Regions from separate parts of the Staphylococcus piscifermentans genome, predicted to be linked through region 3. Evidence: riboswitches for the same ligand, from Rfam matches in the RefSeq annotation. Region 3 holds a riboswitch; each other region holds the start of a gene.
What was found. A riboswitch is a leader RNA that binds a small molecule or an ion and turns the genes downstream of it on or off. The one in region 3 is predicted to bind thiamine pyrophosphate.
Positions count from the first base shown of each region.

Region 1: it holds a riboswitch for thiamine pyrophosphate, as region 3 does, so the genes downstream of both, CKV71_RS00960 (3-oxoacyl-ACP reductase) here and thiC (phosphomethylpyrimidine synthase ThiC) in region 3, are expected to answer to the same signal.
Region 2: it holds a riboswitch for thiamine pyrophosphate, as region 3 does, so the genes downstream of both, CKV71_RS02245 (thiamine phosphate synthase) here and thiC (phosphomethylpyrimidine synthase ThiC) in region 3, are expected to answer to the same signal.

Region 1 covers NZ_LT906447.1:223,555-226,840, forward strand. The annotation lists gene CKV71_RS00955 (LLM class flavin-dependent oxidoreductase) at 1-514, opposite strand, end outside; gene CKV71_RS00960 (3-oxoacyl-ACP reductase) at 730-1,482, opposite strand; TPP riboswitch at 1,591-1,693, opposite strand; gene CKV71_RS00965 (hypothetical protein) at 1,840-2,037, shown strand; gene CKV71_RS00970 (MFS transporter) at 2,294-3,286, opposite strand, start outside.
Region 2 covers NZ_LT906447.1:561,399-564,684, forward strand. The annotation lists gene thiO (glycine oxidase ThiO) at 1-1,022, opposite strand, end outside; gene CKV71_RS02245 (thiamine phosphate synthase) at 1,025-1,597, opposite strand; TPP riboswitch at 1,667-1,777, opposite strand; gene CKV71_RS02250 (trypsin-like serine peptidase) at 2,047-2,892, shown strand.
Region 3 covers NZ_LT906447.1:2,060,294-2,063,579, reverse strand. The annotation lists gene CKV71_RS09620 (peptide ABC transporter substrate-binding protein) at 1-293, shown strand, start outside; gene CKV71_RS09615 (MsnO8 family LLM class oxidoreductase) at 472-1,461, shown strand; TPP riboswitch at 1,549-1,646, shown strand; gene thiC (phosphomethylpyrimidine synthase ThiC) at 1,821-3,286, shown strand, end outside.

The DNA.
Region 1 (3,286 bases), 780 kb from region 3:
CCTCAGGATGCCAAGATTCAAACGCGGCATTCATGACTTCTGCAAATTCTTCCGCAATTGCATAGCGCTCATCATGATTAGGCAACTCTGTCATGCCATGGTTTTTAGCCTCCAGGTCAGTCATTGAAGTAACCAGGTTCCAACCCGCACGACCACCTGAAATATGGTCCAGACTCAACAATTGTCTTGCAGCCGTATAAGGATTCGAGAACGTGCTCGAAATAGTAGAAACCAGTCCCACATGTTGCGTTACTTGTGAAATTGCTGTTAAATTCACAATCGGATCAAACCAGAACGCCGGCATCGATGTATCATCCTTTGCAGGAAAAGATTGATTATCAGCAAAAAATACTGCATCAAATAAGCCACGCTCAGCAATTTGCGCTAAATCTTGATAATAACTAATATCTCCAACACGTTCCACACTCGAATCAGGCATCAGCCAAGCAGCCTGATGATGACCACAACCGAATATGAGGACACCAATATGTAGTTGCGCTTTCTGCTCAGACATTTCCATTCACCTCTGTTTTTATTTTTAAAAAGAAAGCATGAGAAAGAGGGCAGAACTTGAGAGTGCGCCCTCTTGGTTGATAGACGGGGTTAATAAACGGGCTTCAAAGTGCAGGTTTCTCGGTAATAAGTACGCAAGTCGCAAAAATCAAAAAGCGATTTTGTGCTCTTTGCTTCTTATTACTCAAATCTTAACCGCCTTCTCAAGCACCTTGTTTAATTCATTGTCAATCCGCCGTCTACTGTAATATTTTGTCCTGTAATGCCTTTAGCTTGTTCGGAGACTAAATAAACTACCATGTTGGCTACATCTTGAGGTGTTGTCACTTTTTTCAATGGTGTAGTTTGAGCGATTAAATCGAAGACTTCTGGTGTTGTCACCGCACTAGCGTCTGTAGTTTTAAGTAATCCTCCAGAGACGACATTAGCAGTAATGCCGTATTGTCCTAATTCTGAAGCGATATTACGTGTGAAGCCGATTAAAGCTGCTTTCGCTGTTGTGTACTCATGGTAAGGTACAACAGGATTTTGGTATAAATTAGTTCCGATACTTACAATGCTTCCTGCTTGGTGCTCGATGAATTGGGATGCTACGCTTTGCACTACATTGAATGCTGCTTTTAAGGTACCGTCAATTTGTTGCTGGTAGTCTTCCCAGCTCATGTCAGGAAACGCTTTTTGGGCAGTTGGGTCAAATTTGAATCCGACTAATGCGTTATTCACGACTGCATCAATTTGACCGAACTTTTCAGTGCCTTCTTTTACCAAAGCGTCTACTGCTTCGCGATTTGTGACATCTGCTTGTATTGCGACAGCGCGTTCGTTTCCGATTTCTTGAACGAGTTGTTCTGCTGCGTCTTTGCTTTGATTATAATTGATAATAATGTTGTATCCTTGTTCTGCGAGTGTCTTAGTGATTGCTGCACCTAATCCGCGTGCACCGCCTGTTACGAGTACTGTTCTTGCCATGTGAATCCGCTCCCTTTTTTCTATAATAGACATAAAAAAATACGCATGATTGTTAAAATCTGCGTAGGCAAGAGGGCAGTCTGAGGTCAGTATTAAACCTACTCGTTCTGCGGTTATCTCACACTTTCCTACGCTAGTTTCAGCTAGATCAGGTTCAAAGGGTCTGAGGAAAACCTCATCTCAGTTTTAAAAAACACCCCTAGTGCGTATCTTTTTGTTACTTTCAATGTAGCTTGAATTGGAGAAGGTGTCAAGAAGAGGAGTGCTCTGTATGCAATGCGTGAAATTTAGTGAATGAAAGTGTTATGATAAAGGGGAATTCTAGCGGATAATTTTTAAATGAATGGAGGGATTTGAATGTTCTGGTTAGGCATGTCGTTCCCAATTTTAGCAGTCGGCTTCATTGTGATGGCTGTACGTGAAGAAAAGAAACGTAAAGCGAAACAAAAGGAAAAAGAAGCGAAATGGGAAGCAGAAAAAGCACAGAATAATGGTGAAGCAGCCACTAATTCTGCCGAAAATCATTCAAATGCTGAGGAAGAAGCTAAACATTAAAGAAAGCTGGGACATATTAAATTGTCTCAGCTTTTTCGTACTTTGCGGAGGTGGGACAACGAAATCATTTTAATTCATATTATTTCTGTTCTGTTACCTGCCTTGTTGATTTTGATTGAAATGATAAAGGCGAATTTCAGTAAGTATTATAATGGCGACCACACCTGCAAAATAAGCTGAAGTTTGTAATAGAAGCGATGTTTGTTGAATAAACAGTATGGTGTATAAAAGTGAACACTTATTCTGTACAAAACTCCTAATTATCAATTTCACTTTGCTTCATAGAAAGTGAAAAGTAAATTAGAGTTAACAAAATGAGAATCGCGACAGATAAATATACAGCAGACTGAGAATAATTAAGCAGTAAGCCAAATACTAATAACGATAATGGTGTTAGAGTTTGAACGATAGATTGCGTCAGTGAAAATACCCGACCTTTATAATTTTCTTCAATATAATTTTGCATATAAATTGAATAGGGGATATTCACTAATGGTAAAGATACCCCGATTACGAAATAAATTACAAATAGAATTATAAATCCTGTAGTTGAGGTAAGATTAAATAACAAAGCAAGTCCAAGTGTCAAAACACCGATAAACTGAATACCAATGGCAGCCTGTGTAGGCGCTTTAAGTTTGTTTTTAATTGGAAATACAGAAAATAACAATGAAACAGCAAACATACCCACAGTGAATGAGGATTCTACAATTCCGAATTGTTGAGAAGAAAGTTTCATAGTTTGTATAGAAATAACCGGAATACCTACAACTATAGAATTGATTAAAAAATTAATAATGAGTGCAATACTGATGAATTTTAATAGAATTTTATTTTTGAACAAGTAAGAGAATCCTTCTTTAAAATCTTCTGTTAAACTTTTTTCACTCGTTACCATGACTCTATCCATGGTTAAAAAGAAAATAAATAGTATAGAAATTGATTCAGTAAGTACGTTTAACAAGGCGAGATATTGAATAGAAATAAATGCAATCAAAACACCACCGATAATTGGTGCAAGGAAACTAATCCCACTGCTATAAGTTTGTCTTAAAGAAACAAATCGTTCCATATCATCTTGAGAAATATTTTTAATATTAGCGTTTACAATCAAACTAATTGCACCATCTGTTAAATTGAGAATAATACCTAATACGATAATGTAATAGAAATACGTATTAAATAGTGGGATAAATAATATTAAAGCTGTTATATTGATGATCTGTGAAATAATAATAATCTTTTTATT
Region 2 (3,286 bases), 1.1 Mb from region 3:
GACAACAATATTCCATTACGATAATGTCCGGTAATTACCCATAAATTAGGGTCCGTTTCATCCATAATCGGCTGTTCACCAGGAGTCCAAGGTCGCACGCCGGACCAATGTTTCAACTCACGGCTCGACGCCAATTCAGGCACGCGCTCAATCGCCTCATGCAGCAGCCAATTTTTGCCTTCAGTACTCACACCGACCGAATAATCATTGAAATAGCTGGTCGCACCAATTAAGAAACGATGGGGCGGTTTCGGTACAATATAACAGCCATTGGTCATAAATAAAGTGTGTTTCAAATCCAATTCTTCATTTTTCACCAAGACGACTTCACCTTTCACACCGCTTACGGTCTCTTTGATTTCCGGTTTATCCGTTAAGAAGCCGGCCCAAGCACCTGCTGCCACTACTACTTTTTCAGCTTGCAGCACAGAAGATTTGCCCTCAGCTTCTACTGCGATACTGTAATGGTTGCCTTGACGCTTAATCTCTTCCACATTCGTATGGTCGAAACGTTCCACTGCATCCTCAGCTTGCAACGCCGCATGCAAAGCCTTTGTATAATGGTTCGCATTAATTTGATGATCATGCGGGACAAACATCATAGCCTGCGCACCTTTCACCAAATAATGCGTCAACTCACCTAAATCGTGCTCGCTTAAATCCTCTACATCCTTATCATGCGCATGCAGAAATTCATATTGCTGTTGCAACGAAGCCACGTCCTCTTCCTCCGTCGCAATCTTGATTAATCCATTCTGCTGATATTGAATATCGATACCTGTTTCCTCCTGCAAAGCTTTACTCAACTCACCAAACTTTGCACGAGACTTCAGAGCCAAGCGAAATAACGGACTATCTTCCTTAAATTCATTCTGAGCTCCTAACATACCGCCCGCCTTATAAGACGCATGCTGCCCCTCAATATCGCGGTCAATCAACGCAATACGCATACCGCTATCCTTCAAATGACGGGCAATCGACATACCGATTACACCCGCTCCAACAATCGCTAAATCAAACATCCTTACTCAGCCTCCTTTGCTGAACACAACGTCTCCAAATCATTCTCCATAAAATACGAAATCGCTGCGATACCCGCGAATCCAGACGGGACACGGCCTACCGTTTCCGCATTAATACCACCCAACGCTACCACCGGGATACCGACCCGCAACACTGCTGTGATTTCTGCTTGAGTTCTAGGCGCTTTTCCAGGTTTGGATTTGGTGGAAAAGAGGTGCCCGAAAAGTACATAGTCCAAGTGATGTGCCTCGGCAGCTTGTGCACTTGCAGCACTATGTGTCGACATACTGACCATGATTTGAGAATGGGTTGCTTTAAACTGAAACGCACGTTCATCATGCTCACGAAAATGAATCGCCCTTAAATCAAGTTTCTGTAATAATTCCATATCAGAATGCACCGTGATTTTAGATTTAGGAAAACCAGCTTGAAGCAAGCGCTCCAGAAACCTTTTCAAATCTTCTTGTTGCATCGGCGTGCGAAATATCAAATGGTCAATCGCCGGCGCAATAGCGATGAAATGCCTTAAATCAGCTTGGGTCAAAGTACGATAGGGCGTAATTGCAATATACATAATGTACTCCTTCTTAAAATTATCCAAATAAAAAAGCACTGTTTCTCCATAGAAAAACAGCGCATCAAAAAGTGCAATACGCCACTTTCCTACGCCAGTATAAACTGGATCAGGTTCCAAGAATTTCCTCATTGCCATGAGGATCTCAGCCTGTAAGAACAGGCACTTCCAGTGGACTTATTGTTATTATTCATTTCAATAAGTAATACATATTATCAGCACTAACAAAACGTGTAGCGAGGTGTTAATGCACGAGAGTGACGGATTCGTTCCGCCTCACCATTACTTTACAAAATCATCATAAAGCAAGATGGCAGAAAAAGCAATAGGGGATGGAGAGAGATGAAGTAAATCAGATATTGCTTTTCTCTTTTTTTAAAAGTAAACTGAAAATAACTTTAAATACGACACCACTCATTTCGAAATTAATAATAAGGGGCAATTTTAAGATGAAAGTTAAAGGTTTGAAAGCAGGTATCATCACAGTATGTGCTGTGGTCGGTCTTTCTTTTTCAGGAGCAGGCGGAGAGGAAGCGCATGCAGCAGGAAGTTATTACTATAATGGTATGAGCAACTATAATGAGTCGACTGCTTATCCGAAAGCAAAGAAAATTTCTAATAGTAATTTGGACATCCATCATATTTCGAATACTATGAATACAAAGTATAAAGCAGTGGGGCGCGTTAGTAATAAAGACGGCTGGAAAGGTCGCGGCAAAGACAGTATGGGAACGGGGACAGTAATCGGAAACTATACATTGGTGACAAACGCACATGTCATTGATACTGCGAAAGGGGTTGCCGCAAACCCTAAATACATCACATTTGATATGGCGAGAGACGGAGCTAGAAAACCATATACGTTCCATGCTACGAAAGTTGTGAAAGTACCAAATGCAGACGTAGCGCTAGTGTATACAAAAGAAAAGATGTCGAAATACGCGACACCTTTAAAATTAGCTTCGAATGCGCAAATTAATGGTTTGAAATATAATACGAAATTATATTCAGTAGGCTATCCTTGGCAGAACGGTGACAATACGAAAACACATTGGAGTAGTTTCCGCTTCATTCAAAGATCTTCCAATGGTACTGAATTACAAACGAAAGATAAATTCCGTGCAGGCGCATCAGGTTCACCTATGGTCAACGGCAGTTATCAAATATTCGGTTTGAGAACATACGGTTATAATTTATGGGCTAATTCAACTACTAATTACGCTAAAGCTGAAATGGCTGGCGGCGAAGCGATGAATGGTGCAACAGGTAATTTTGTTCGTACACATATTAAATAATATTATTATGAGTGACTTATTATTTCTGTTCCACTCTTGACGATAACCACCAATAATACCGAAAAGAACCCCTTACTATAGCAGTAGTAAGGGGTTTGGTGTGCCATAATGTTGTTAAGAACATTAGAAACTATATGCACTTTTATCGTTTCGACGATAGGAAGATGTGTGGTTTACATATTGGTTAAACCATCGCAGCAAAGATGACGATAATCATTAATAATACCGAAAAGAACCGCTTATTACAGGCATAGTAAGAGGTTTGGTATGTCATAATGTTATTGTGCTTTTATTATAAACTATTTCTCTGTAATACACAATTATTGTTATATAATTGTGTATTACAGGTTTCTTCATTCACAACACAACTGTTTTTTCTTTTTCGTGAATCATT
Region 3 (3,286 bases):
CTCAAAATAATACTGACTGGGGCAGTAAAAAATACGATAATATGCTGAAAGAAGCGAACGGTTCATTATTGAAAAAACCGAAAGAACGTATTAATAAATTAAAAGATGCTGAAGAATATATGTTGAGTGAAGCACCAGTAGCACCGATTTATCAACAAGGGGCAGCAAGTTTGCGTAACCCTCAGTTGAAAGGTATTGTATATCATCAAATCGGCGGCGAAACAACATTGAAACATGCGTATATTGATAAGAGTATCGATAGAGAAACAGGAAAGAAAAAGAAAGATAAATAAAGTGGTCTTTAATGGGAGAAGTTCACTTCAACTTAAATAATTGCTGCTAATTTAGCAGACAAAAGCTGGGACATTAATTTGTTCCAGTTTCTTTTTATGTCTAGAGCGAGCAAATTGACTTCATATACAATTGTTCATAGTATGGCATTAAAAGAGATTATGGATGGAGGGAATGTCCATGTTGCCGATTAGTATACTGGATCAAACACCTATTATTAAAGGACAAACAGTCAAAGAAGCGCTTAATCATACGCTAGAACTTGCACAACTCGCTGATGAGTTAGGTTATACAAGATACTTTGTATCAGAACATCATAATCTTAAAGATGTAGTGGGAACTTCACCTGAAATTTTAACGATGTATCTGCTGGATCATACAAAACGGCTGCGTATAGGTTCTGGCGGAGTAATGTTGCAACACTATCATCCACTGAAAGTTATTGAACAATTTCATATAATAGATGAACTTTCTGACCATCGTGTAGATTTAGGTGTAGGAAAGGCACCAGGAGGATTTCCAAAAGTTGTAGATGTTTTACAAGAAGAATTGCAAAAGCCGCTTCCATCCTTTATTGAAAAGTTTTCGCTTTTAAATCATCTGAATCAACAAGATTTTGACGAGGCGTCAGCTTATCATGGTATACGGACTGCACATAGAGAGGAAAATAATCAACCCGTCCCAATCTATTTATTAGGTACTAGTAAAAAGTCAGCGCTACAAGCAGCCGAAGTGAAAACAGGTATAATTTACGCATACTTCATTAATTCTGACCAATCAGCGCTTGAAGAAGCTGCCGAAGCTTATCATTCACTTTACCCTGAAGGTCGTTTTATTGTCAGCATACCAGCTGTCGTTACTGCAGATGGTTCGCAAAAGTTGCCATTTCGTTTTTCACAACGTCATTACGAACTTCTTTTTGATAGTGGAGAAAGAATCGTGTTAAATACGAAACAACAAGTAGAAGAATTTAAAGCTGAATCTACTGCAAGCTTTGAAGTAGTCGAGAAGAGAATGCGTATTATCAGTGGGACTAAAGAAGAGGTGACAGCTACACTCGATAATATTAATCGTAGTGGATTAATAGATGAATGGATGCTGCATATGCCTGTGCAAAGTCATCAATTAAGAATGAATACTGTAAAACAATTAGCACCTGCCACTTCCTAAGATAGATTCAGATTATGATTACTTCATAATTAAAATTGACTTGTATAATAAAATATTGAATGTTATCATAAATTTGTAAATTAAATAATTCATTGCTAGGGGTGCCTATTTGGCTGAAAGATAATTATCAACCCTTTGAACCTGATCTAGTTAGCACTAGCGTAGGGAAGCGTTTATAATTGATGAGATAAGTGTGGATTTAATAATGGAGACATTATATATTAGTGTGTTTGTTATGAAATCCTAAATATAAATTCTTTACTGCGCATTCATAAATTAAATGAATGCGTTTTTTATTTTATCATGCATTTTTTTGGCGGATATGCCTCCTAGCTTTGATTTTGAGGAGGCAATTTTTAATGAAACAAGAAGAAATTGAATTGAAAAAAGGATTCCCGGCAAGTCGCAGAATTTTTAAACAAGGTGCAGAAGCGGATATTCGTGTTCCCTTCAGAGAAATTGAATTAAGTGATACGGTAACTGAATACAGTACAGAAGAAAATCAACCATTTGTCGTTTATGACACTGCAGGCCCGTACCATGAAGAAGGTTATGAAGTAGATGTTCAGAAAGGGATCCCAGATTTGCGTTCTGATTGGATTGAAGCACGCAACGATGTTGAAAGTTACGAAGGATGTAAGGTGCAGTCTATAGATAATGGCTTCAAAAAGGAAGGGCATCGTAAATTTGTAGAAACACCTTTCCTATATCAGCCTAAGCGCGCTCAAGCAGGTAAAAGAATTACTCAAATGCATTATGCTAAGCAAGGCATCATTACTAAGGAAATGAAATTTATTGCAGTGCGTGAAGGTGTAGAACCAGAATTTGTCCGCGATGAAATTGCGAGAGGACGTGCAATTATTCCTAATAATGTCAATCATCCAGAGTCAGAACCGATGATTATTGGTAAGAACTTCCAAGTGAAAATTAATGCTAATATTGGGAATTCAGCTGTTTCTTCATCGATTGAAGCAGAAATTGAAAAGTTAGTTTGGGCGACACATTGGGGCGCTGACACTATCATGGATTTATCTACTGGGAAAAATATTCATGCGACACGCGAATATTTATTAAGAAACTCTCCAGTTCCAGTAGGTACAGTTCCAATTTACCAAGCTTTAGAAAAAGTGAATGGAGTAGCGGAAGATTTAACTTGGGAAATTTATAGAGATACATTAATAGAACAAGCAGAGCAAGGCGTGGATTACTTCACAATTCATGCAGGTGTGTTATTACGCTATGTGCCATTAACAGTTGACCGTTTGACAGGTATTGTATCACGCGGGGGCTCTATTATGGCGCAATGGTGTTTAGCACATCATGAAGAAAGCTTTTTATATGAGCATTTCGGTGATATTTGTGAAATTTTAAATCGCTATGATATTGCAGTATCTCTAGGTGACGGTTTACGTCCAGGTTCCATTTATGATGCGAATGATGAAAGCCAAATTGCTGAATTGAAGACGTTAGGAGAATTGACAGATATTGCTTGGGAGCATGATGTACAAGTAATGATTGAAGGTCCGGGCCATATTCCAATGCATAAGATTAAAGAAAACCAAGATTTAGCTGATTTCTATTGTAAAGAAGCACCATTCTATACTTTAGGACCACTTACAACAGATATCGCGCCAGCATATGATCATATTACTTCGGCAATAGGAGCTGCTCAAATTGCTAGTCATGGAACTGCAATGCTTTGCTATGTTACGCCTAAGGAACATTTGGGTTTACCAAACAAAGATGATGTACGTGAAGGGGTAATCACTTATAAAATCGCTGCCCATGCAGCAGATTTAGCGAAAGGTCTGCCTGGTGCAACAGA